3 regions of the Caballeronia sp. DA-9 genome follow, and region 3 is predicted to be linked to each of the others. Evidence: riboswitches for the same ligand, from Rfam matches in the RefSeq annotation. Region 3 holds a riboswitch; each other region holds the start of a gene.
What was found. A riboswitch is a leader RNA that binds a small molecule or an ion and turns the genes downstream of it on or off. The one in region 3 is predicted to bind cobalamin.
Positions count from the first base shown of each region.

Region 1: it holds a riboswitch for cobalamin, as region 3 does, so the genes downstream of both, ACRWA7_RS20160 (TonB-dependent receptor domain-containing protein) here and cobG (precorrin-3B synthase) in region 3, are expected to answer to the same signal.
Region 2: it holds a riboswitch for cobalamin, as region 3 does, so the genes downstream of both, ACRWA7_RS00210 (TonB-dependent receptor) here and cobG (precorrin-3B synthase) in region 3, are expected to answer to the same signal.

Region 1 covers NZ_CP195133.1:868,343-875,811, forward strand. The annotation lists gene ilvD (dihydroxy-acid dehydratase) at 1-336, opposite strand, end outside; gene ACRWA7_RS20125 (LysR substrate-binding domain-containing protein) at 444-1,391, shown strand; gene lgt (prolipoprotein diacylglyceryl transferase) at 1,413-2,318, shown strand; gene ACRWA7_RS20135 (SIMPL domain-containing protein) at 2,416-3,144, opposite strand; gene ACRWA7_RS20140 (EVE domain-containing protein) at 3,239-3,697, opposite strand; RNA gene ssrS (6S RNA) at 3,849-4,030, opposite strand; gene ACRWA7_RS20150 (cell division protein ZapA) at 4,179-4,493, opposite strand; gene ACRWA7_RS20155 (ATPase) at 4,490-4,873, opposite strand; cobalamin riboswitch at 5,201-5,501, shown strand; gene ACRWA7_RS20160 (TonB-dependent receptor domain-containing protein) at 5,574-7,439, shown strand.
Region 2 covers NZ_CP195131.1:47,099-54,567, forward strand. The annotation lists gene ACRWA7_RS00190 (glycerophosphodiester phosphodiesterase family protein) at 1-715, opposite strand, end outside; gene ACRWA7_RS00195 (MarR family winged helix-turn-helix transcriptional regulator) at 992-1,444, opposite strand; gene ACRWA7_RS00200 (ketopantoate reductase family protein) at 1,588-2,580, shown strand; gene ACRWA7_RS00205 (bifunctional helix-turn-helix transcriptional regulator/GNAT family N-acetyltransferase) at 2,586-3,560, opposite strand; adenosylcobalamin (AdoCbl) riboswitch at 3,761-3,909, shown strand; gene ACRWA7_RS00210 (TonB-dependent receptor) at 4,127-6,298, shown strand; gene ACRWA7_RS00215 (ABC transporter ATP-binding protein) at 6,301-7,092, shown strand; gene ACRWA7_RS00220 (ABC transporter substrate-binding protein) at 7,089-7,469, shown strand, end outside.
Region 3 covers NZ_CP195132.1:372,655-380,123, reverse strand. The annotation lists gene ACRWA7_RS08020 (cobalt-precorrin-5B (C(1))-methyltransferase) at 1-584, opposite strand, end outside; gene cbiE (precorrin-6y C5,15-methyltransferase (decarboxylating) subunit CbiE) at 609-1,814, opposite strand; cobalamin riboswitch at 1,908-2,084, shown strand; gene cobG (precorrin-3B synthase) at 2,194-3,507, shown strand; gene ACRWA7_RS08005 (precorrin-8X methylmutase) at 3,500-4,126, shown strand; gene ACRWA7_RS08000 (precorrin-2 C(20)-methyltransferase) at 4,127-4,852, shown strand; gene cobJ (precorrin-3B C(17)-methyltransferase) at 4,840-6,516, shown strand; gene ACRWA7_RS07990 (vWA domain-containing protein) at 6,521-7,072, opposite strand; gene ACRWA7_RS07985 (ATP-binding protein) at 7,198-7,469, opposite strand, start outside.

The sequences.
Region 1 (7,469 bases), on a different replicon from region 3:
CTGGCCTTGCACCGCTGTTTCAATGCAATCCGCGATCACTTCGCGCGAGACGAGCGAGTACTTCATGCCTTCGGTGCCCATCGACATGCCGTCGGAAATCGTCGGCGTGCCGAAGATCTGCGGATTCGCGTCCGATTTGCGAATGGATTCGACGGCGGCATCGGCCAGTTTTTGCAAACCCGAATTGCACGGCGTAATGGTGGAATGACCGTTCGCTATGCCGATCATCGGCTTGTCGAAGTCTTCCTCCTTGTAGCCGAGGGCGTAATACATAGAGCGGTTCGGGGAACGCGCGACGCCTTGCGTGATGTTTTTCGAGCGGCGATTGAAGGCCATGTGGGGGCTCCTTGAGAATATTTTTTATCTGATCGCAGAAGGATGGAGCTTCTGAGAACGCGTGTCCAATATATTATTCAGGGTCGATTAGGTCGTGGAAGGTATTAGTGGAAACGCGAAACATCGAACTCAGATTGTTGCGATATTTTGTGACCGTTGCGGAGGAAATGCATTTCGGGCGCGCCGCCGCGCGGCTCGCGATGACGCAACCGCCTTTGTCGCAGGCCATCCGCTCGCTCGAAGAGATGCTCGGCGTGGCGCTGTTCGTGCGCACCAAGCGCTCGGTCGAGCTGACGCCGGTTGGCAAGGATTTGCTGCCGGAAGTGCGCCGGCTGCTGGCGGGCGCCGATTCTCTCAGGCCGCTCGCGCAGTCGCTCGCGCGAGGCGAAGCGGGCGTGTTGTCGCTGGCGTTCGTTTCCACCGCGGATTACGGACTGCTGCCGTTGCTGCTGCGCGATTTCGGCGCGCGTTATCCTGGCGTGCGGCTGCAACTCGTGGAAGCAACCAGCGACGTGCAGGTGGAGGAACTGGTCGCCGGGCGTATCGATGCCGGCCTGGTCATTCCGCCCCTGCCGCCGCGCCATGCCGTCGCGCTCTCGTACTTGCCGATCGCTCGCGAGCCGCTTGTCATCGCGATGTCGAGCGACGCCGCCGCCGGACTCGGGCAGGGCGCTGCCGAGTGGTCGGACACGCCGGTGAGCCTCCATCAACTCGCCGATGCCCCGCTCATCGTCTTTCCGCGCCGTCTCGCGCCGGATTTCTATGACATGATTATGGGCTGCTACGGCGCGGCCGGGCTGATGCCGCGTATCGGGCAGGAGGCAATCCAGATGCAGACCATTGTCAGTCTGGTGTCGGCTGGAATGGGCGTCGCGCTCGTGCCGCAGTCGCTGCGTCATCTGCGAAGGACCGGAGTGGTGTATCGTCCGTTGCTCGAATCCGGGCTCGTGGTCGAGACCGGACTCGTCTGGCGCGCGGCGGAGGTCAGCCCGGTGCTCGCCGGTTTTATCGATATAGTGCGCGCTCATGCAGCCACCGTCCCGGCGCTGCCGTGACTTCACCCCGTAAATAGAAACATGCTCATTCACCCGAATTTCGATCCCATCGCCATTCATCTGGGTCCGCTCGCCGTGCGCTGGTATGGCCTCATGTATTTGCTGGCGTTCATCCAGTGCATTGTGATCGGACGGATCCGGCTGCGTCTGCCTTACGTGTCGGCGCAGGGCTGGACCACGAAAGATATCGACGACATCCTGTTTTACGGCGTGCTCGGCACGATCCTGGGCGGCCGGCTGGGCTATGTGGTGTTCTACAAGTCGAGTTTTTATCTCGCCCATCCACTCGATATCTTCAAGGTATGGGAAGGCGGGATGTCCTTTCACGGCGGCATGCTCGGCGTGATTACCGCAATGATCGTGTTCGCGTGGCAGCGCAAGCGCACGTGGCTGCAGGTCACTGATTTCGTCGCGCCCATGGTGCCGCTAGGCCTTGCCGCGGGCCGCTTCGGCAATTTCATCAATGGCGAATTGTGGGGCCGCGTCACGAATCCGAATGCGCCCTGGGCCATGTTGTTCCAGAACGCTTCCGCCGATGACGCCGTCTGGCTGCAAAAGCATCCCGATCTGGATGCGCAGTGGCATCTGCGCGCGATTTTCGACCGATACCAAATGTTGCCGCGCCATCCGTCGCAGTTATATGAGATTGCGCTGGAAGGTTTTGCGTTGTTTATTGTGGTGTGGCTGATATCGAGGAAGCAGCGGCCGGTTGGCGCGATTTCGGCGGTGTTTCTAATTGGTTATGGCGTCGCGCGATTTACCGTGGAGTTTGCTCGTGAGCCGGATGATTATCTCGGCTTGCTGGCTGCAAATCTATCGATGGGCCAATGGCTTTCCCTGCCAATGATTATCGTGGGAATTGGTTTGCTGATCTGGTCGTATAAGAGAGAACGCGCCATGCCTTCAAAACCCGCGAAAGTATCCTGATTGCCGAATCAACTCGCGCAGAACGACAAAAGCCTCGCGCGGAGCGAGGCTTTTTAACGCGTTACCGATGCTCTATTAAACCGTCAAGCCGACGCGTTTAACGATTCATCTGCACCGACCCGGACACATTCACGGTCACGGTCGACGTGCCCGCTTCAAGCGCCATGGGCGCGGCCATCTTTGCGTCTGCGCTCATGCTCCTGGCTGCCATCATCATTACCGGTCTCGGTGACGAGCCGTTATGCCCGATATTCACTTCACGAATTGCATAGCCGCTATAGCCGAACGCCTGCGACGAAGCCTGCGCCTGCTGCTTGAACGAAGCGATTGCCCGCGTGGAAAGCTTTTGCTCCGCCTCGCGCTGCGCCTCGGGCGACAACGAGAAGGTCACGCTGCCCACCTGCATGGAATCGCTCATTTTCCCGGCGAGCTTCGTTGCGACCGTAAAGTCCTTCGATTCCAGCACGACTTCCGTGCGACCGCGCCACGCGGAAATACGGCCGTCGCGATCCGTCGATGGATACACCGTGAACGCGCCGCTATGGGCCGTCACGTTTTCGACGCCCTTCGCCATGCGCAGCGCGGCGTCGGCGCGCTGATTGAGCACGCTCGTCAATGACGCCGCGTCCTTCGCTTCCTGCTCGTAAAACAAGGTGATATCAACGACGTCCTGCGGCACGTCTTCGCTTGCTTGCGCAGAAAGCGACAATACGCCCGAAGGCTGCGCCTGTGTCACCACGCTTTGCGCGGACGCGCCCTGCGCCATGGCAGCGCCAGCAAGCAGGGCAATGGCCGCGAGTGCCGAAGTGGTGTTTTTCTTTGTCATCGATTAACTCCGTATGCATGAGTGCACGTCATTGTGACCGATGCTTAGTTGACGCACGTGCTCACGAAGTTCCCTTCGGTTTCCTTTAATGACGTTACAAAAAATGTTCGGTGATAAAGCGCCATTGCGCCTCGGTCACAGGCGTGATCGATAAACGATTGCCTCGGGCAAGCACCTGCATGTCGGCAAGCTCTGCGTGATCGCGAAGCGCGGAAAGCGGGATGAGCGGTGTCTTCTTGACGAAGTGAACATCGACAAGAAGCCACCGTGGCTTTTCCGGCGATGACTTTGGATCGTAGTAAGGACTGGATGAATCGAACTGCGTGGGATCGGGGTAAGCCGCGGACGATACTTTCGCAATACCGGCAATGCCCGGCTGCGGACAACTCGAGTGGTAAAAGAGAACGCCGTCGCCGATCTGCATGCCGTCGCGCATGAAGTTGCGCGCCTGGTAATTGCGCACGCCAGTCCAGGGCAAGGTTTTTTTCGGAGCATGCGCGAGATGGTCGATGCTCGCTTCGTCCGGTTCTGACTTCATCAGCCAATAGCGCATGAACGTGGCTCGCGGAAAAAGATGCGCTGCTTGAATGTTCACAGCACACCCGTACAAAAAGAAAACGGCATCGGAAAATTTCCGACGCCGTTCGCTTGGGTCAAGCATGTTACGTGCAGCCTTGCGCGCAACTTCACGCATGCTGCTCAATCAGGTCCCCGCCCAAGCCGCTAGGCCGGCATCCTGAACCTGGGTTCAAGATTGGTCGCAGTAAGCAACACCTTGGGCTCATCAGACAGAGTGACGCGCTCGCCAGTGCTACAAGATCCCACAACCGTGCACAATGGCATTGGTTCAAGGAATATATGACCTTGGCAAACCAGGCAGGGAGCAATCACTGTACACCAATCGTCCCGACGATGCAGCACTGATACAGGAAAACTTTATGTCGATTGCATGGCGTCGAACCGTGTGCGCAATGCAATAACGTCCACGACATCACATGCGCCCCAAGCGTTAGCAAACATGTGCACGCTGGAATTCACTGCGCTTCGTATTGTGAAATCACCACGCCAAGCTGTTCATTCATTTGATGCATGGTGCGGCGAATTTCTTCGGCAGGGAACGCTTCGCCGTGACGCACGCTGTTCTGCAACTTGAGCAATTCCGACGCAAGCGACAACGCCGCCATTACCGCAATCCGATCCGTGCCACGCACGCTGCTTGCATTGCGCACCTTCGACATTTCCGCATCCACGCGCGCAACCGCTTCACGCAGTGCACCTTCCGTTTCTGGCGAGCAAGCGAGGCGGTACGGCGCGCCAAGAATGGATACCTCGATCTGCTTGGTCGTCATGCCTTTTCTCCGTGATGGTGTGATTCCTCGTGCAACGCGCCGTGCGCCGCTTCGGCGGTGTCCGGTTCGATGCTGGCATCGGGAGGCAAAAGGGCAAGCTGGTTATCCGGCTCGGGTGCGCTTTTCGCGCGCGGCAATTTTTCGAGAATTGCGTTGAGACGAACTTGCGCATCGTCGATTTTCGCCGATAACGAATCACGCTCCGCCATCAGGGCGTCGCGTTCCTCGCGCATTTGCGCGAGTTCTTCCTGCGCACCCGCAAACTCCGCGCGCAACTGGTCGAGTTGCTGGGCAATTGCGTCATGCGCCTGATGATGGCGTTCGCTGATCTTGATCAGCCGGCCAATATTTTGTGACAGTGATTCGAGTTCGTTGAGCATGTGCTGCGTCCTCTTAAGACCTCGCATTTTAGCGCGCTTCGCTGGCGCTTCAGAAATTTGGTTCGTTTCCAGACGTAACAGCAGTTGGAAGTCAATGCATTGGCGCGAGCCTTTATTCGTAAGGGGAAATGATTTATCCAGTTAAATTCCGCCGCCATTCGACTGCGTGACGGCGAGCCAATCGGCGCTTTTCAAACTACCGCTTCAAATTTGTTCGAAACTTGTCTGACCGCATGAAAACACGGGTGAATCGAACGCCCGATCAAATGCGGCAATGTCCCGCACGGCGGCATGTTCCCGCTTTCTTGACGGGTTCGCGCGCCGCTCTTAAACTCGCGCCACCTTGGTGCTCGCGCACGCTTGATCCAGCATGCGCAGTTAAACGGGAAGCAGGGAGCAAAGTCCGCCTGGACCGCGCCAACCTGCGCTGCCCCCGCAACGGTAAGCGACCGCAACGCAAGTTGCAAGCCGGTCCCACGCGTAACGTCCGGCCGCCTCGCGGCATTTCAACGGCATTTCACGACTCGAAATGGCACGGACGCCACGCTTATGCCACTGCGCCTTTGGCGCGGGAAGGCGGGCCGACGCGTCGTCAGCCCGGATACCGGCCTCGGGGAGAGCATCGCCTCGCGGCCGTGCTCGTCACGCATGGACTTGCGGGGAGCGGGTCGCGCATGCATTTACAGGATCGTCCTACATCATGGTTTCACCCATTACCCGCGCCGTGCTGCTGCTTTGCGGCAGTTTACCCGTTGTCGCGAGTGCCCAGTCCGTATCGGCAACTACCGTGGGTTCCAGCGAACCTGTCACGCTTGCGCCCGTCGTGGTGACGACGACTCGCGCGCCGCAAAAACTCGCCGATTCCATCGCGCAGACAACGCTTTTCGATCAGCAGGATATCGCCGATACTAATGCCACCGACGTCGCCGGCCTGCTCGCGCTCGGCGCAGGCGCGCAGATCACGCGCAACGGCGGCCCGGGTTCGAGCGCGAGCTTGTTCTTGCGCGGTGCGTCGTCGGCGCAGTCGCTCGTGTTGATCGATGGCGTGCGGGTGGAATCCGCCGGACTGGGCGCCGCGCAACTCTCGCAACTCATGCTCGATCAGATCGACCACGTGGAAGTGGTGAACGGTAATGTGTCGGCGCTGTATGGATCGAGTGCGGTGGGCGGCGTCGTGCAGATCTTCACGAAGGACGGCGGCGATCATCCGCCGCGCTTCAACTTCGAGAACGAGGTAGGCAGCTATCACACGCAGCGCCAGCAGGTTGGCGCAAACGGCGCGCTTGATAAAGACGGGCGCACCACCTTCAGCGTGACGCTCTCGCGCGAAAAGACGGACGGGTTTTCATCGATCGATCCGGCAACCTCGCCGAATGTGAACCCGAATGCGAACGGCTATCTCAACGAGAGCGTGTCGGCAACGTTGCGGCACCAGTTCTCGAGCAAATGGGACGCGGGCGTGCGCTTCCTGCAATCAAACGGTATCAATAGTTTCGATAACGCTTTCGGCCTGCCCACCGACGACAACGAATCGCACAACCGCGTGCGCTCTACTTCGGTGTTTGCGAACGGCAAGATCACCGATAACTGGACCACGCATTTCACCGTGGCGCAGGGGCAGGACCGTGCGAACACGGAGTTGAACGGCGTCTACGACAGCAAGTTCAATTCCGAAAACCGTCAATACACCTGGCAGAACGATCTCGCGCTGACGCCGGACCACAAGTTTGTGTTCGGCTATGAACATCTCGACCAGACTCTGGATTCGGATCAGCTCACCGCGCCGGATCGCCATGTGAATTCGGGTTTCGCGGGTTACGTGGGCAACTTCGGCGCGAATCAATTTCAGGCGAACGTGCGGCGCGACCAGTATTCGGATTTTGGCGGCGCCAATAGTTATTACCTCGGCTACGGCTACTATTTCGATGCCCACTGGAAAGCCACGCTCAGCTATTCCGACGCATTCCGCGCGCCGAGCTTCGACGATCTGTACTATCCGTTCAGCGGCAATCCATCGATACAACCCGAGCGCAGCCACTCGGTCGAAGGCGCGCTGCAATATGCATCGGGCGCGGTGGGAATCCTGCGGCTGACCGCATTCCAGACGCGTTACACGAACCTGATCGACTACGTGTCGGACGGCAGCGGCTTTTTTATCGCGCAGAATGTGGGGCGCGCGAAAGTGCAGGGACTTGAAGGATCGTGGCAAGGGCATGTGGGACGCACGGATGTCCGCGCGTCGTTCACGCTGCAAAATCCTGTCGATGAAACCAATCAGCAGGACCTCACGCGCCGCGCCCGGCGTTTTGCGACGCTCGCCGTGAACCGGTCGATAGGCGGCTGGCGCGTCGGCGGCGAATGGATCACGAGCGGCGCACGCGAGGACTTCGATTCCACGCTCGGCGGTTATGGTTTGGTGAATCTGTCGGCGCGGTATGACATCACGAAGTCGTGGTACGTCGGCGCGCGCATCGACAACCTGTTCAACAAGGACTATCAGCTTGCGTATTCGTACAACACGCCACGGCGCGGCGTCTACATCACGCTCGGCTGGCAGCAGCGGTGAAGCGCGATAACGCCAGGCGGATGGCCGCCC
Region 2 (7,469 bases), on a different replicon from region 3:
TGCCCGGCGCGCCACACCCGTTCGCGATTGCCTGCGCGTTGTTCCAGGTCGGATTCTTGGTTTCCGGATACACGGAGATCGGCCGCCCGGTCGACGCGCTCTTTGCCTTGGCGATATCGATGATCTGCTGAAACGTCAGCACCGGATACTTGCCGTTGAATTCGGTGGGACGCTCGCTGGCGGCGTCGAAGGTCGTGCCGCCAATCAGCGTGGTCAGTTCCTGCGCGGTGAAATCGGTGACGGACCAGTCGTTCGTGTGATCTTCGCCATCCACAATCAGGGACTTGAGCACCGACTTCGGGTCAGCGGGATTCGTGAGGTCGGTTAGATATTGCGAAGGCCCCGAGGTAGGCGTTGTCGCCCATTTGACGTTGACCAACACGCCCGGGACCACGCGTTTGCGGGCCGCCACCGACGCATTGGTCCTGGCGACATCGGCAATGTTGGTGTTGTCGGAGAGCCAGGGATTATGACGTGCAACCAGCACGCAATCCTTCGACAGGTGCAAGTCTTCTTCCAGCGCGTCCGCGCCGTTATCGGCTGCAAGTTCATAGGACGGTTGCGTTTCTTCAGGCCGCAAACCCGGCAATCCACGATGCCCGATAACGAGCGGCTGCTTGCCGTCCAGTGTTGAAAAAGCCGTCACCGACGGCGGGTTAGCGTTGTCGTCGTTGCCGTTGCAGCCCGCAAGCACGCTCAAGCCGAGAAGAGCCATTGTTGCGGCGACGCGTCCGAGCGGGAAAGGCAGCTTTTTATGCTTTCGTTCGTATTTCATGTAGTTTCCCGTAAGGTGTTTTAATTCTTACGGATTATTGCCAGCGCTCAGTGACGGTGATGTGACTTCGCAGCGCAAAGCCCCGCTGTTCAATCTCCTGGCGGATCCTGTTTATAGCGAGCGCGTGCATGACCGTAAAGTTCACGCGCCAGGCAAGAGCTTAAGGTCAGGAGAATGTGTACGTATTTTGAAATTAATGAAAGCAAGCATTGAACTTCATTCGACTGCCTCTTCGGCGCATTGCGCATCGACAAGTCTTGCGAGCATTGAATGGATCGCTTTGCGTTCGGCGGGCAGCAGCGCCGCCAGGATCTCGTCGTTTTGCGTTTTCGCAATGACGGTGGCACGTGCATAGGTTCGCTTGCCCTTCGTGGTCAGCGTAACGACAACACCACGGCCATCGGTTGTGTTCGACGTCTTTTGCACCAGTCCTTTCTTCTCAAGAATGTCAGTTGCGCGGCTGGCCTGACTGCGGTCCAGATTCGATGCCCGTCCAAGATCGGATACAGAAAGCGCGCCAAACGAACCCACGCTCAGCAAGACGCGGGCTTCGGTCAACGTCAACGAGATGCCGTTGCTGAATGCCCCGTTCATGGCCTTGTCGGTCTGTTTCTTAAGCATATGCAACCGATAGGTAAACAGGCTTTGAATCATGATCGTATCGTTCATTCCTTTCCTCCGGCATCCGCCCTTTTTATGGCAACGCACATGTATTGGATTTCCGATGCTTGCGCACGCATCAATTAATCGATAGCATCAGCTTAGCGTAATCCCGGATCAACGTGACAGGGATCGCTTCAGGAGGCGGAGTTTTGACCAGGCACGATTCGAAGATCACTGTAGTCGGCGGCGGCGCCATTGGCGGTATCGTGGCAGCCCGGCTTGCGCGCGCGGGCGTGCCGGTCAGTCTGCTTGCGCGAGGCGCGCATCTGGACGCCATAAAGCGCGACGGCCTTTCGGTAATCGATGGCGACGATCGTTACGTGATCGACCTTCATGCGACCGACCTGCCCGACACATTGGGCGTACAGGATCTGTTGTTCATCTGCCTGAAAGGACCCGCCCTGACTGCGGCCGCCGCTTCGCTGAAGCCGCTGGTCGGCCCCGGCACGCATATCGTGTCGGTCATGAACGGGGTGCCGTGGTGGTATCTCCACGAATTTGGCGGCGCGCTCGCGGGTCAACGTCTCGAGTCGGTGGATCCGGCAGGCGCGGTATTGGCAGTGCTGCCGCCGTCGCAAGCTTCTGGATGCGTCGTGCATATTTCATCGTCGATTGCAGAGCCAGGCGTGATCAGGAAAGGCCACGGCAATGAGCTGATCATCGGGCCCGGGTCTGCGCGGCTCGCTGATCGCGCAGCCAACGCCATAGAGCTTTTGCGCCGCGCCCGGTTTGACGTGGTTGCCTCCAACGACATTCGTCGCGACATCTGGGTCAAGCTGTGGGGCAACATGACCATGAATCCGATCAGCGCAATCACGCGCTCGACCGGCGACGTGATCCTCGACGATCCGCTCACGAAGGAACTCGTGGTTGCCGTCATGGAAGAAGCGCGGCGCATTGGCAAGGCGATCGGGATTGAACTGACCATGACCACCGACGCCCGCAACGCGCTGACACGCAAGCTCGGCGCGTTCAAGACGTCGATGCTTCAGGACGTGGAAGCCGGCCGCCAGTTGGAGATCGAAGCGATTCTTGGCGCGCCCTGTGAGATTGCATCGAAGGCGGGAATTCCAGCGCCGTTCCTGAGCGTGTTGTATGGCCTTGTGGGGCAGTTGAACGCAAACCTCGTCAGGCGAACCTGATCGCATCAAAGCAAGACCGTACCGCGACTGAACCGTTGCTCCACGACTTTGCTTCCCCACTGATCTCCTTCGGCTTCTTCGATCAATCGAAAGCCAAACGACTCGTAAAGATGGCGCGCCGCATCCAGACCCTTGAACGTCCAGAGATATGTTTCGCTGAATCGTTCATCGACATAGTTCATGGCGTATGACATCAGTTGCCGCCCGACGCCGCAACCGCGCAGCGAATCGTCCACAATGAACCATCGCAAATGGGCAACGCCTGTGTTTTCGTTTCCATCGATTGCCAGCGAAGCGAGAACGCGATCATTTTCAATGTAGAGCCATAGCGCCTTGCCATTGGCTGGCAATGAACCGGCAAACGCCGCAAGCTCTGTCGCTACCTTCTTTTCGAAGAACACGCCAAAATTCCAGTGCGCCGAATAGAACCGTGCGTGCAAGCTTGCAATGTCACCAATACAGCCCGGCCGATACCCTTCCTGAATCCCCGTCTCCGCGATATCTCGGGCCACCGTTTCAGCAGCGTTGTCCTGCGCGAGCGCGTCGGCGTAGAGCGCGAGAGAACGGACCAGGGCCTGCTGGTCGAAGGGCGCCATGCGCCGGAGCGCGCTGGATACCTGATCCGTCGCAAACCGGTCGATTTTTTTCCGGAGCTTCTGCCCTGCCTCCGTCAAATACAACCCGGACGAACGGGCATCGTCTTTTGCGACCTCGCGCCTCACGAGCGCGCCAGCTTCCAGCTTGGCTACCTGCCTGCTCGTATTCGATTTATCCAGACGCAGGATGTTGCCCAAGGCTTTGGCGCTTATCCCTGGCGCCGTTCCAATTTCAATGATCGCGTGTACCGCGGACGGAGCGAGATCGCTGTCGGCCAGCGTTGCTCGCATGAAACCAAGCTCGCGAACCAGTTTTCGGGAGAAATTCCGGAGTTCGAGAATCGTGGTTTCTCGCGGCTTGGCGGGGATATCGACAAAGTCCATGATCGGCCCAATTGGTTGCGGTTCGCAACCAATATAGTTGTGAGCCGCAACTTGTGCAAGCTTGCGTTGCGAGCTTAGATCCATTGGTCATCGAAATAATCTGGTTTCTTCCGACGACGAATGTAATAATATTACATCGCATCTGGAGGCTGTCCGATCGCTGGTTTGTTTCGAAACTTGTCTTACGTCGATCACTTTCGCACGTAAAATGCGCGGCTACGACGTTTGGAAGCCGGCGAGAATCCGGCGCGGTCGCGCCACTGTGACTGGCCCTTTGGGGTCGGAAGTCAGACCTGGGCGTCGTAATCCAGCCAATTTTGATGGGGCGCGAAACCCCTGGAGAACCTCGCATGACCGACGCTGCCAGCGTTATCCATTTCCCTGCAAGTCCCTGTTGTCCCGATCAATCGCGTTTGCCATCCAGCGGCCGATATCCGCCCTTGGACAAAGCAACACGAACAGCTTGATTCGATTGGTCGCGGCCATGCCGTGAATCGTCAGCGCTCACACAACAGAAGTCATCGCTGCCTCGCGCGGCGAGACACGCATACGCTTTGGGGAACAAGATGGGACGAAACTGGAATTCGGCGCATAGCAGCCGGAGAAGCCGGTGCGGTTATCAATCGCGCCGTCCGAAGAGAACCGCGCTCGCGGTCCTATGTGTGCTCAGTGCGTCGCCGGTATTTGCCGATGAGACCACATCGACATTGCCGCCCGTCGTGGTGAACGACACGAACAGCATCGATACCGCGCCGCTCGCAACGCCCACACACACTGGCTCGCGCCTTGGTCTTTCGAGCCTGGACACGCCCGCGAGCGTGGAGACCGTCACCGTAAAACAGATCGCGGAACGCGGCGACCAGAGCGTCTCGGACGCCGTCACGCGCGCGACCGGATTTGTCAGCGACGGCTCGCCCGGCAATGGCGGCACGGCGTTGAGCGTGCGCGGCTTCAGCGGCCAGGAATCCGTCATGACACTCTATGACGGCACCCGCCTGTACCCGGGCGCGGGCACCATGACCTACCCTTTCGATACGTGGTCCGTCGATCGCATTGAAGTATTGCGCGGGCCTGCGTCAGTGCTGTATGGCGAGGGCGCGATAGGCGGCGTCGTGAATGTCGTGCCGAAGCAGCCGCAGCGCGACCATGCAACGACGGTGCAATTGGGTATTGGTACGGAAGGCCAGAAGCACGTTGCCTTCGATACCACGGGCGCGCTCGGCGCCATGCTCTCCTACCGCTTCTATGTCAGCGACAACCGCTCGAACGGCTGGGTGGATCGGGGTGAATCGCACACGACCGCGCTTGGCGGCGCGTTGAAACTCGATGTTTCGCCGCGCCTGTCTTTCACGCTCGACTATGACTACGGGCGCCAGCGGCCCGCGACTTATCTCGGTACGCCGGTGAACGACGGCGCGCTCGATACCTCGTTGCGCTACAAGAACTACAACGTCGGCAATCCGCTGATTGCCTACATGGATCAGTCGACGCGGCTCTCGGGCATCTATCACGCAACCGATGGCATTACGATTCGCGACCAGCTCTATTACCTGACGACGAACCGGCACTATCGCGATAGTGAAAGCTATCTGCTCGATCCATCGACGCGCGAGATTACGCGCAGCGACTACATCGAGATCATTCATCATGAGCGGCAAATCGGCAATCGTCTCGACGCGACCTTCGATGGCAACGCCATGGGTCACGCGAACCGTTTCGTCATAGGCGCGGAGGCGAACCAGATCACCTTCCAGCGCGACAGCAACACGCCTTTCGATGGTTCGTCGATGGTCAATGCCGACAGCTTCGACCCGGGCGTGTTCGCGAGCAGCGACCCGACCGTGCCGGAGTTCTACACGCGCACCCGGCAAGCCGCCCTCTTCGCCGAAGACCGCTTAGAGTTGACGCCGCGTGTGTCGGTGGTCGGGGGCGCGCGTTATGACTACGTCGATTTCTGGCGCCAGCAACTCGGCAATGGCAGCACTTTCAGCAAGACCTTGTCGAACGCTGGATGGCGTCTCGGACTTGTCTACCAGCTCACGCCGTCGATGTCCGTCTACGGACAATACACGCGCGGCGCCGACAGCGTGGGTTCGTTGATCACAATGTCGCAGGCGCAGACCGCGTTCAAGCTTGCAACTGGACAGCAACTGGAAGCCGGCGTTAAGCAGGACATCATGAACGGTCGCGGCTTCTGGACGCTCGCGCTCTATCAGATCGTGAAGAAGAACCTGTTGAGCCAGGATCCGCTCAATCCCGCGATCCAGCAGCAGGTTGGCGAACAATCGTCGCGCGGCATCGAATGGTCGGGGGCATTCAAGCTCGGCTGGGGATTTTCTATCGAGGCGAATGCGGCCTTGCTGCGCGCCCGCTACGACGACTTCAACGAGACCGTGAACGGCGTCGCGGTATCGCGCGCCGGCAACGTGCCGTTGAACATCCCGGAGCAGACGGCCAACCTGTGGCTGACCTACAGGCCCGCAGCGGACTGGGTAATCGGTTCGGGCCTGCGCTACGTTGGCCGGCGATACGGCGACAATGCCAATTCCGTCGACGTGCCTTCGTACACGGTCTTCGACCTGTCCGCACAATGGCAAGCCACGCGGCAGGTCAACATCGCGCTTTATCTGCGCAACCTTGCCAACCGCGCTTACGCCGTGACCTCGGCGAATAACGGTACGCAATGGCTGCTCGGGCCCGCCCGGTCCGCCGAAGTCGTCGCCACCATGAACTTCTGACCATGTCCTGCGGACTTCACGTCGATCATCTAAGCTGGTCTCCCGCCGAACGCGAGCAGCACCGCCAGGCGCACTTGCTGCGCGAGATCACGCTGGATGTGGAGGCCGGGGAATTCGTCGGCCTGATCGGTCCGAATGGGAGCGGCAAGACCAGCTTGCTGCGCTGCGCATTTCGCTTTTCGAAGCCGCATGAAGGCTCGGTGTCGCTCGATCAGACCGATGTTTGGGGCGCGTCGCCGCGATGGGCCGCGCAGCGTATTGCCGTGTTGCTGCAGGAACTGCCCGATGATTTCGGCCTGACGGTCGAACAGATAGCGCGCATGGGGCGCACGCCGCACAAGCGTCTGCTCGACGGTGCCACGCCTGAGGACGCACGCATTGTTGAAGGCGCGTTGCGCGATGTCGATCTGTGGAGCGCACGGGAACGCGCGTTCGCTTCGCTCTCGGGCGGCGAGAAACAGCGTGCATTGCTGGCGCGCGCGCTGGTGCAGCGCCCAACGGTGCTGATGCTCGATGAACCCACGAACCATCTGGATCTGCGCCATCAAATCGAGTTGCTCAAGCTCGTCAAGGACCAGAACATCACGACGCTCGCCACCATGCACGACCTGAATCTTGCTGCGGCTTTTTGCGACCGGTTATATGTGATCGCGAATGGCGCGATCGTCACGCACGGCAAGCCGCACGACGTGCTGACGCCTGCCATGTTGAAGGCCGTATTCAATGTCGATGCCATCGTGGACCTTCATCCCGTTTCACGATGCCCTCGCATCACCCTCATTCACTCGACATGATCAAACCGTTCACGACTGCGTTGTTGGCGCTGCTGCTGGTCAGTTCGGAAGCACGCGCGGCGCATTATCCGGTCACGGTTCGAAGCTGCAACCGCGAAGTCGTGTTCCAGCATGCGCCCGAACACGCGGTCAGCAACGACGTCAATCTCACGGAGATGATGCTTGCGTTAGGCCTGAAGTCTCGCATGGCGGGTTATACCGGCGTCAGCGGCTGGAGCACAGGCAACGAAGCCTTGCGCGCTCAACTGAAGGGCGTGCCGGAACTCGCGCGGCAATATCCATCGGTTGAAGTGCTGGTCAATGCGGGCGTCGACTTCTATTTCGCCGGATGGAACTACGGCATGCAGGTCGGCGGTCCAGTGACGCCGGCGACACTC
Region 3 (7,469 bases):
TAAGCCGCGCACGAAAACGGCCGCACAATGCCACTCGTGCCGAGTATCGACAAGCCGCCAACGATACCCAGACGCGGATTCATGGTCTTCGCCGCCAGTTCCGCGCCGTTCTCCACGCCAATGCTCACTTCGAATCCACCGGCGTAGGCATATTCACTGGCGAGTGCGGCGAGGTGCTCGAACATCATTTTCCGCGGCACAGGATTGATCGCGGGTTCGCCGATAGCGAGCGCGAGCCCGGCGCGCGTCACGGTGCCCACGCCGGGTCCCGCGAAAAACTGCACGCCCGGCTGCTCCACCAGGCGCACGCGCGCGAAGACGATTGCGCCGTGCGTGACGTCGGGATCGTCGCCCGCATCCTTGATCGTGCCGGCTTCGGCATGACGAGCGTCGCCGTCCACCAGGCGGCAGAACACGAGCGGCAACACGACCTGCTGGCCCTTCGGCAACGTGATGTCGGCATGCTCGGTAACAACGCCGCCAAGCAGCAGACGCGCTGCTGCAAGCGACGTCGCCGTGGAGCAACTGCCGGTGGTGAGGCCCGTGCGCAACGGCGCAGGCTGTTCGGGCGTCTCGTCACGCATGGCGGCAACGGCTCGAAATGCGCGTCATGACTTCACTGCGTGCAGCAGCGTAATGGGAAGCGCCTGACGCCATGTATCGAAGGCGCCGAGCGGCTGCGCGTGCGCAACAGCAATGCGTGTCAACTCGCCGCCGTTCGCCGCGCGCCACGCAACGAGCGTCGCCTCGCTTTGAATCGTGACCGCGTTGACGATCATCCGGCCGCCCTTCCTCAGACGATCCCAACATGTATCCAGCATGCCGGGAACCGTCACGCCACCGCCGACAAAAATCGCATCCGGCGACGGCAATCCGGACAACGCACCGGGTGCTTCGCCTTCCACGAGTCGAAGCCCGGGCACGCCGAGCGCGTCGCGATTGCGTTGAATAAAACGTTGCCGACCGCTATCCGCTTCAACGGCAATGGCGCGGCAACTTGAATGTGAGCGCATCCATTCAATACCGATCGACCCGCACCCCGCGCCCACATCCCAAAGCAATTCGCCGGGCTCGGGTGCGAGCCGCGCGAGCGTGATCGCGCGGACATCGCGCTTGGTGAGCTGGCCGTCATGTTGATAGGCATCGTCGGGCAGACCGGAGGTGAGCGGCAGGCGCAATGCGTTGTCATCCGCGATACATTCGATCGCCACGAGGTTCAGCGCGGCCATGCCGGCTTCCTGAGTCCAGGCGTTGGCAACGCCGTCGATGCGACGCTCGCGCTCGCCGCCCAGGTGTTCGAACACGCTCATCCGGCTGGCCCCGAAACCGCGCTGCTGCAACAGCCGCGCGATGTCGAAAGCGCTCGATTCATTGCTGCTGAGAACGACCATGCGCGCGCCGTGGTGAACGTTCACGCCAAGCGCCGCGACCGGACGCCCAACGAAGGAGACGACAACCACGTCCTGCAACGGCCAGTGCAACCGCGCTGCAGCAAGCGACACGGAAGACAACGCGGGAAGTACGCGGAATTCGTGCGCCTCCAGTTCGCGCGTAAAAGTCGCGCCAACGCCGAACATCATGGGGTCGCCGCTTGCGAGCGCACATACTCGCTTCCCACGGTATTCAAGCACCGGCGCAATCGAAAACGGCATTGGCCAGGGGCAGCGCTCCGCGCCAATGCGCCCAGGTAAAAGGTCGAAATGGCGCTGGCCGCCGAAAATGGTATCGGCGGCCAGCAACGCCTCGCGCGCGTCCCGGCCGAGTCCATGCCAGCCATCTTCTCCGATCCCCACCACGGTCAACCACGGTGCCATCCGTCAACCTCGTCTGGTTCATTCGTCGCTTGCGTGCTTGCCTGACCGGCGCGGCCACACGGCCGCTGGCTTTATAGGCTGCGAAAACGGGCATAATATCGCGATTTAGCCGGTGCCCCGAGGGGCCTAAGAGGGAACACAGCAAAACTGTGGCTGCCCCCGCAATTGTACGCAGCGAGTCCGCGCTCCACTGCCACTGGTTTCGACTGGGAAGGCCGGTGCGGACGGCGACCTGCCAGCCAAGAGACCTGCCGGCCGGAATTCTTCGTGCAAGCCAGCATCGGGCGGGGTGTACCGATGCCGCGATCCTGCCCGCGCTTTCGCATACGAAACCGCGGGTCAGAGTCGAGGCGCCGCGCGAGACCGAACGGGTCACGCTTTGAACGCATCACTCGAATCGCTCACTGCTGAACGCGGGTTAATACCGGCATCGAGGCCATCGGCATGTCCCGGCCTGATGCGGATCGTCCCTGCTCGCGATGGCGGCCTGTGCCGCATTCGCCTCTACGGCGGCGAGTTGAGCGCAGCGCAGGCTCGCGAGGTCGCGGAAGTGGCGCGGGCGGTAGGCTCAAGTTGTATCGATGCAACCAATCGTTCGAATCTGCAGATCCGTGGCGTGCGCCCGGGCGCGGAAGATGAGCTGATTTCGCGGCTGGTCAGGATCGGACTCGGCCCGGCCACACCCGGTTCCGACGATGTCCGTAATCTCATGATCAATCCGCTCGCCGGTCTCGATCCAGACGCCACGCTGGACGTCACGCCGCTTGCGCGCAGATTGCTCGATCAGTTGCAGCGCGATGCGCGGCTGCAGGCGTTATCGCCGAAATTCGCGATCATGCTCGATGGCGGCGAGCGCCTCGCCATGCTCGATCATCCGCACGATGTATGGTTCTCGGCGGTATCGGCGGATCGATTTGTGTTTGGGCTCGGCGGATGTCCTCCAGTATTCGACGAACATATGCCACCGCTGGCGTCAGTCGAGCAAGCGCGCGTGCCCGCAGTTGCGAGTGCATTGCTGCATACGTTCCTCGATCTTGCGTCGCCCGAGCAAACGAGAATGCGTGACTTGCTGAACACAATCGGCATCGAGGCGATTATCGATCATGCGCAGCGCAAGCTCGACTTCGCGATTGAACGGAATGCGAGCGCCTGGAGGCGTACGCCATCCGATGCGCGGCGGCGTTTCGGCGTGCATCGGCAAAGAACGGAGGGCACTGTGAGCATCGGCGCGCAAGTCCCGCTTGGCCGTCTCGATGCAAACACGCTGCAAGCGCTCGCCGAACTCGCGCCGCGCATGCGTATGACACCGTGGCAAAGCGTGATGCTGCTGGACGTGCCAATCGAAAAAGCCCAGCCCACCATCGCACGGCTCAAGGCGCTCGGCCTTGCAACGGCGGCGAACGAACCCTTCGCGCGGCTGATCGCCTGCACGGGTTCTCAAGGCTGCGCCAAAAGCTTCTCCGATACCAAAGCCGACGCCCGGCGGCTCGCGCCCTTGCTGCATACGAAAGGCGACGTCCACCTGAGCGGTTGCGCGCGTTCGTGTGCAGCGGCGCACCGCGTGGATACAACCTTGCTCGCCGTCGCCCCGGGCCGCTACGACCTGTACTTGCAGGCGCCCGAACCCGTCGCCCGACACATCACCATTGAAGAGGCAGCCCTATGGCTTGCCCGGAGCACCACAGATGCTTGATTACATCCGCGACGGCCAGGCGATTTATCGTGCGTCGTTCGCGACCATCCGCGCCGAAACGAACCTCGCCACTTTTCCCCCCGACCTCGAAAAACTCGCCGTGCGCGTGATCCACGCATGCGGCATGACGGACGTGATCGATGATCTCGTGTTTTCGGATGGCGCGGGCACAGCGGGCCGCGAAGCGCTCAAGCGCGGCGCGCCCATTCTCTGCGACGCGCGCATGGTCGCCGAAGGCATCACGCGCTCGCGTCTGCCCGCCAATAACCGCGTGATCTGCACGCTCAACGACGCATCCGTGCCCGAACGTGCCCGCGAACTCGGCAACACACGCTCGGCTGCCGCGCTCGAATTGTGGCGGCCGGATCTTGGCGGCAGCGTGGTGGTGATCGGCAATGCGCCTACCGCGCTATTTCATTTGCTCGACATGCTCGACGCAGGCGCACCAAAACCCGCCTTGATCCTGGGCTTTCCGGTGGGTTTCATCGGCGCGGCGGAATCGAAGGCGCTTCTCGCCGCCGACAGCCGCGGCGTACCGTTCGTTGCATTGCAAGGCAGGCGCGGCGGCAGCGGCATGGCCGCCGCCGCGGTGAATGCGCTCGCTTCGGAGACCGAATAGATGAGCGGACGTCTTTACGGCCTGGGCGTGGGTCCCGGCGACCCCGAACTGATCACGGTTAAAGCGTTGCGCCTGCTGACATCGGCGCCGGTGGTGGCTTACTTCGTCGCGAAGGGTAAAAAAGGCAACGCGTTCGGGATTATCGAAGGGCATTTGAAGGACGCGCAAACGCGCATGCCGCTGGTTTATCCCGTGACCACCGAAGCGCTCGAGCCGCCACTGTGCTATGAGACGATCATCGGCGACTTCTACGATGAATCCGCCATCCGCATCGCCGATCATCTGGAAGCGGGCCGCGACGTCGCCGTGATCTGCGAAGGCGATCCGTTCTTCTACGGCTCGTATATGTACCTGCACGACCGGCTCGCTGAACGCTTCGAAGCCGAAGTCGTGCCCGGCGTGTGCTCCATGCTCGGCGGCGTCGCCGTGCTCGGCGTGCCGCTGGTGTACCGGAACCAGAGTTTGTCGGTGTTATCGGGCGTGCTGCCGGAAGCCGATTTGCGCGAACGGCTTGCAGCCACGGACGCCGCCGTCATCATGAAACTGGGCCGCAACTTCGACAAGGTAAGGCGTGTCCTGAAGGATCTGGGACTCGACAATCGCGCGCTCTACGTTGAACGCGCGACCATGGCGAACCAGCGCATCGTGCCGCTGGACGATGTAGACCCAATGGCGTCGCCCTATTTCTCGCTGCTGGTCGTGCCGGGGGAAAAATGGCGCGGATGACTGACGCAAAGCCCCTGGCAATCGTGGTGCTGGGTGCGGGCGCATTGCAGACCGCGCGCCGGATTCAGACGCGCTATCCCGACGCGATGATTCATGGTCTCGCGAGCCGCGTGCAGACCGATGTTGCATTCGCTGAACTGAGCGCTCATCTGCGCGAACTCTACGCAAGCAATACGCCTGTTGTCGCGCTATGCGCCGCGGGTATCGTGATCCGCTGCCTCGCCCCCCTTCTCGCCGACAAGACCGCCGAGCCGCCCGTTCTCGCCGTTGCCGAAGATGGCAGTGCGGTCGTGCCGCTGCTTGGTGGACTGAGCGGCGCCAACGTCATGGCGCGCGAAATCGCGGCGGTGCTGCAGGTCGCGCCCGCCATCACGACGAGCGGCGAGTTGCGTTTCGGCACATGCCTGCTGAATCCGCCGGCGGGATACGTGCTCGCGGATATCGAACACGGCAAGCGCTTCGTGTCCGACCTTCTCGCGGGCGAGACGACGCGTATTGAAGGCGATGCGCCGTGGCTGGATCAGGTTGCGCTGCCGCGTGCAGCCGATGCAAGCCGCGCGATCCGAATCTCGCCGCATACAGGCACTGATTCAAACGACCTCGTGATTCATCCGCGCTCGGTGGTCGTGTGCGTGAACGCAACGCATCTGGATGAGTCGATAGTCGAGCGCATCCGGCTTGCATTGCGTGAAGTGAAGGTATCTCCAATGGCGGTCGCGGCCGTACTTGCGCCAATGACCTTGATGACGTCCGCGCGCCTGATCGAAGCCGCACATACGCTTGATGTTCCATTGCGGTTTGGTACGTTATCCGAAGGGTTTGAAACGCTGACACCGCGTAATGAAGGCATCGAAATTGCCATCGCGCCTGACGTGGTGGATGTTTCGATGCTAGGACAAGCGCGCGGCACGCTGACCGTGATCGGCCTTGGCCCTGGCAGCGCGGATCTGATGGTGCCGGCCGCGAAACACGCGTTGTCCCAGGCCGACGATATCCTCGGCTATGAAACCTACGTGCGCATGGCCGGGCCGTTCAAAGCGCATCAAACCCTGCATTGCACCGATAACCGCGAAGAGATGCAACGCGCCCGCCATGCGTTCGAACTGGCGAGTGCGGGACGCAAGGTCGTGGTTGTATCGTCGGGCGATCCGGGCGTGTTCGCAATGGCCGCTGCGGTACTCGAAGCACTTGACGAGGGACGATCGAACGACGCGTGGGCCGCGGTAGACCTGAATATCGTGCCGGGCGTATCCGCTGCGCTCGCGACGGCGGCGCGTGCGGGCGCGCCGCTCGGCCATGACTTCTGCATGCTCTCGCTATCCGATAACCTCAAGCCGTGGGCTGTTATCGAAACGCGCTTGATGCACGCCGCGCAGGCCGATCTGGTGATGGCCTTCTACAACCCCGTGTCGCGCGCCCGGCCCTGGCAACTGGATCGGGCGCTCGAGATTGTGCGGGCGTATCGCGCGGGGACGACTACGGTTGTGCTGGGACGCAACATCGGCAGACCGGGAGAAACCCTGGTCACGAGCACGCTCGAGAACCTGCGATCCGATCAGGTCGACATGCGTACGATGGTGATAATCGGGTCATCGACCACGCGAAGTTTTCCGCGCGGCGATGGCGCTGGCGATTGGGCATACACGCCGCGCTGGTACGAATGAGCGGCTAAGCCGGCGTCATGTCGGCGGCCGTGCGATAGTCCGCGCGCCATGACTCGGCAAGCTTCATGCAACGGCCGAGACCGACCGCCTCGCTTTCAAAATCGACAATGACAATCTGATCCGCCGAGTCGGGACGCGCGGGCATCTCGGCGCTGCGGCCGTCTGTCAGCAACCACAGGACGCGGCGTTGTGAAGGCTTGTGACGCGCCGCTTTCAGCAACACGTTGGCCCCTGTATGCACACCCAGCGCGAGCGGTGTGCCGCCTCCGCCGCCAATGGGTGCGAGCCATCCATCGTTCCACCAGTGCGCGGCGCCAGGCTCGCGACGAACCTCCGCCGTTGCACCGCCAAAACACACAAGCGCCACCTCGGAGCGTTCCCGATACGCACGGTCGAACAACGCAGCAACAAGTCCCTTCGCCAACGCGAGCCGCTTACCGTTAAGCATGGAGCCCGAGCAATCGAGCACGAAACAATGCAACGCACTCGCCTCGTCCTCTTCGCGATGAAAGCGCAGGTGCGCAGCGTCGAATACTCGATTGCGCTTTGCCAACAACGTCTGAATCCAGTCGATACGCGCGCTGATGTCGCCCTCGCGCGAACGAGTATTTCCTGCAGCGCACGGTTTTGAAAGCCATCGAAGGCGACCTGAGTCGGTGTGTGTTTCCTGCCTTCGATGGCTCAGGATTTTTTTGACGTGAGCGGCCTCACGTTTTTCACGGCGGTGATATCTACAGGCTCGGGCGGCATGTAGCCGAAATCGGAATCGCCGGGGTTTTGCTGCGACTGCTGCGGCTGTTGCGCGTCGTGCTCGCGCTGCCGGTTACGTTCATTACTTTGCACGCTTGCCGATCCATGATCCACCTTCCGCCGATGCAAAAGAACCGCTTCCGCCACCCGTTCAACATGGTCCACGCGAACCGCGCCCGCCTCTTCCCATGCAGCCAGTGCAC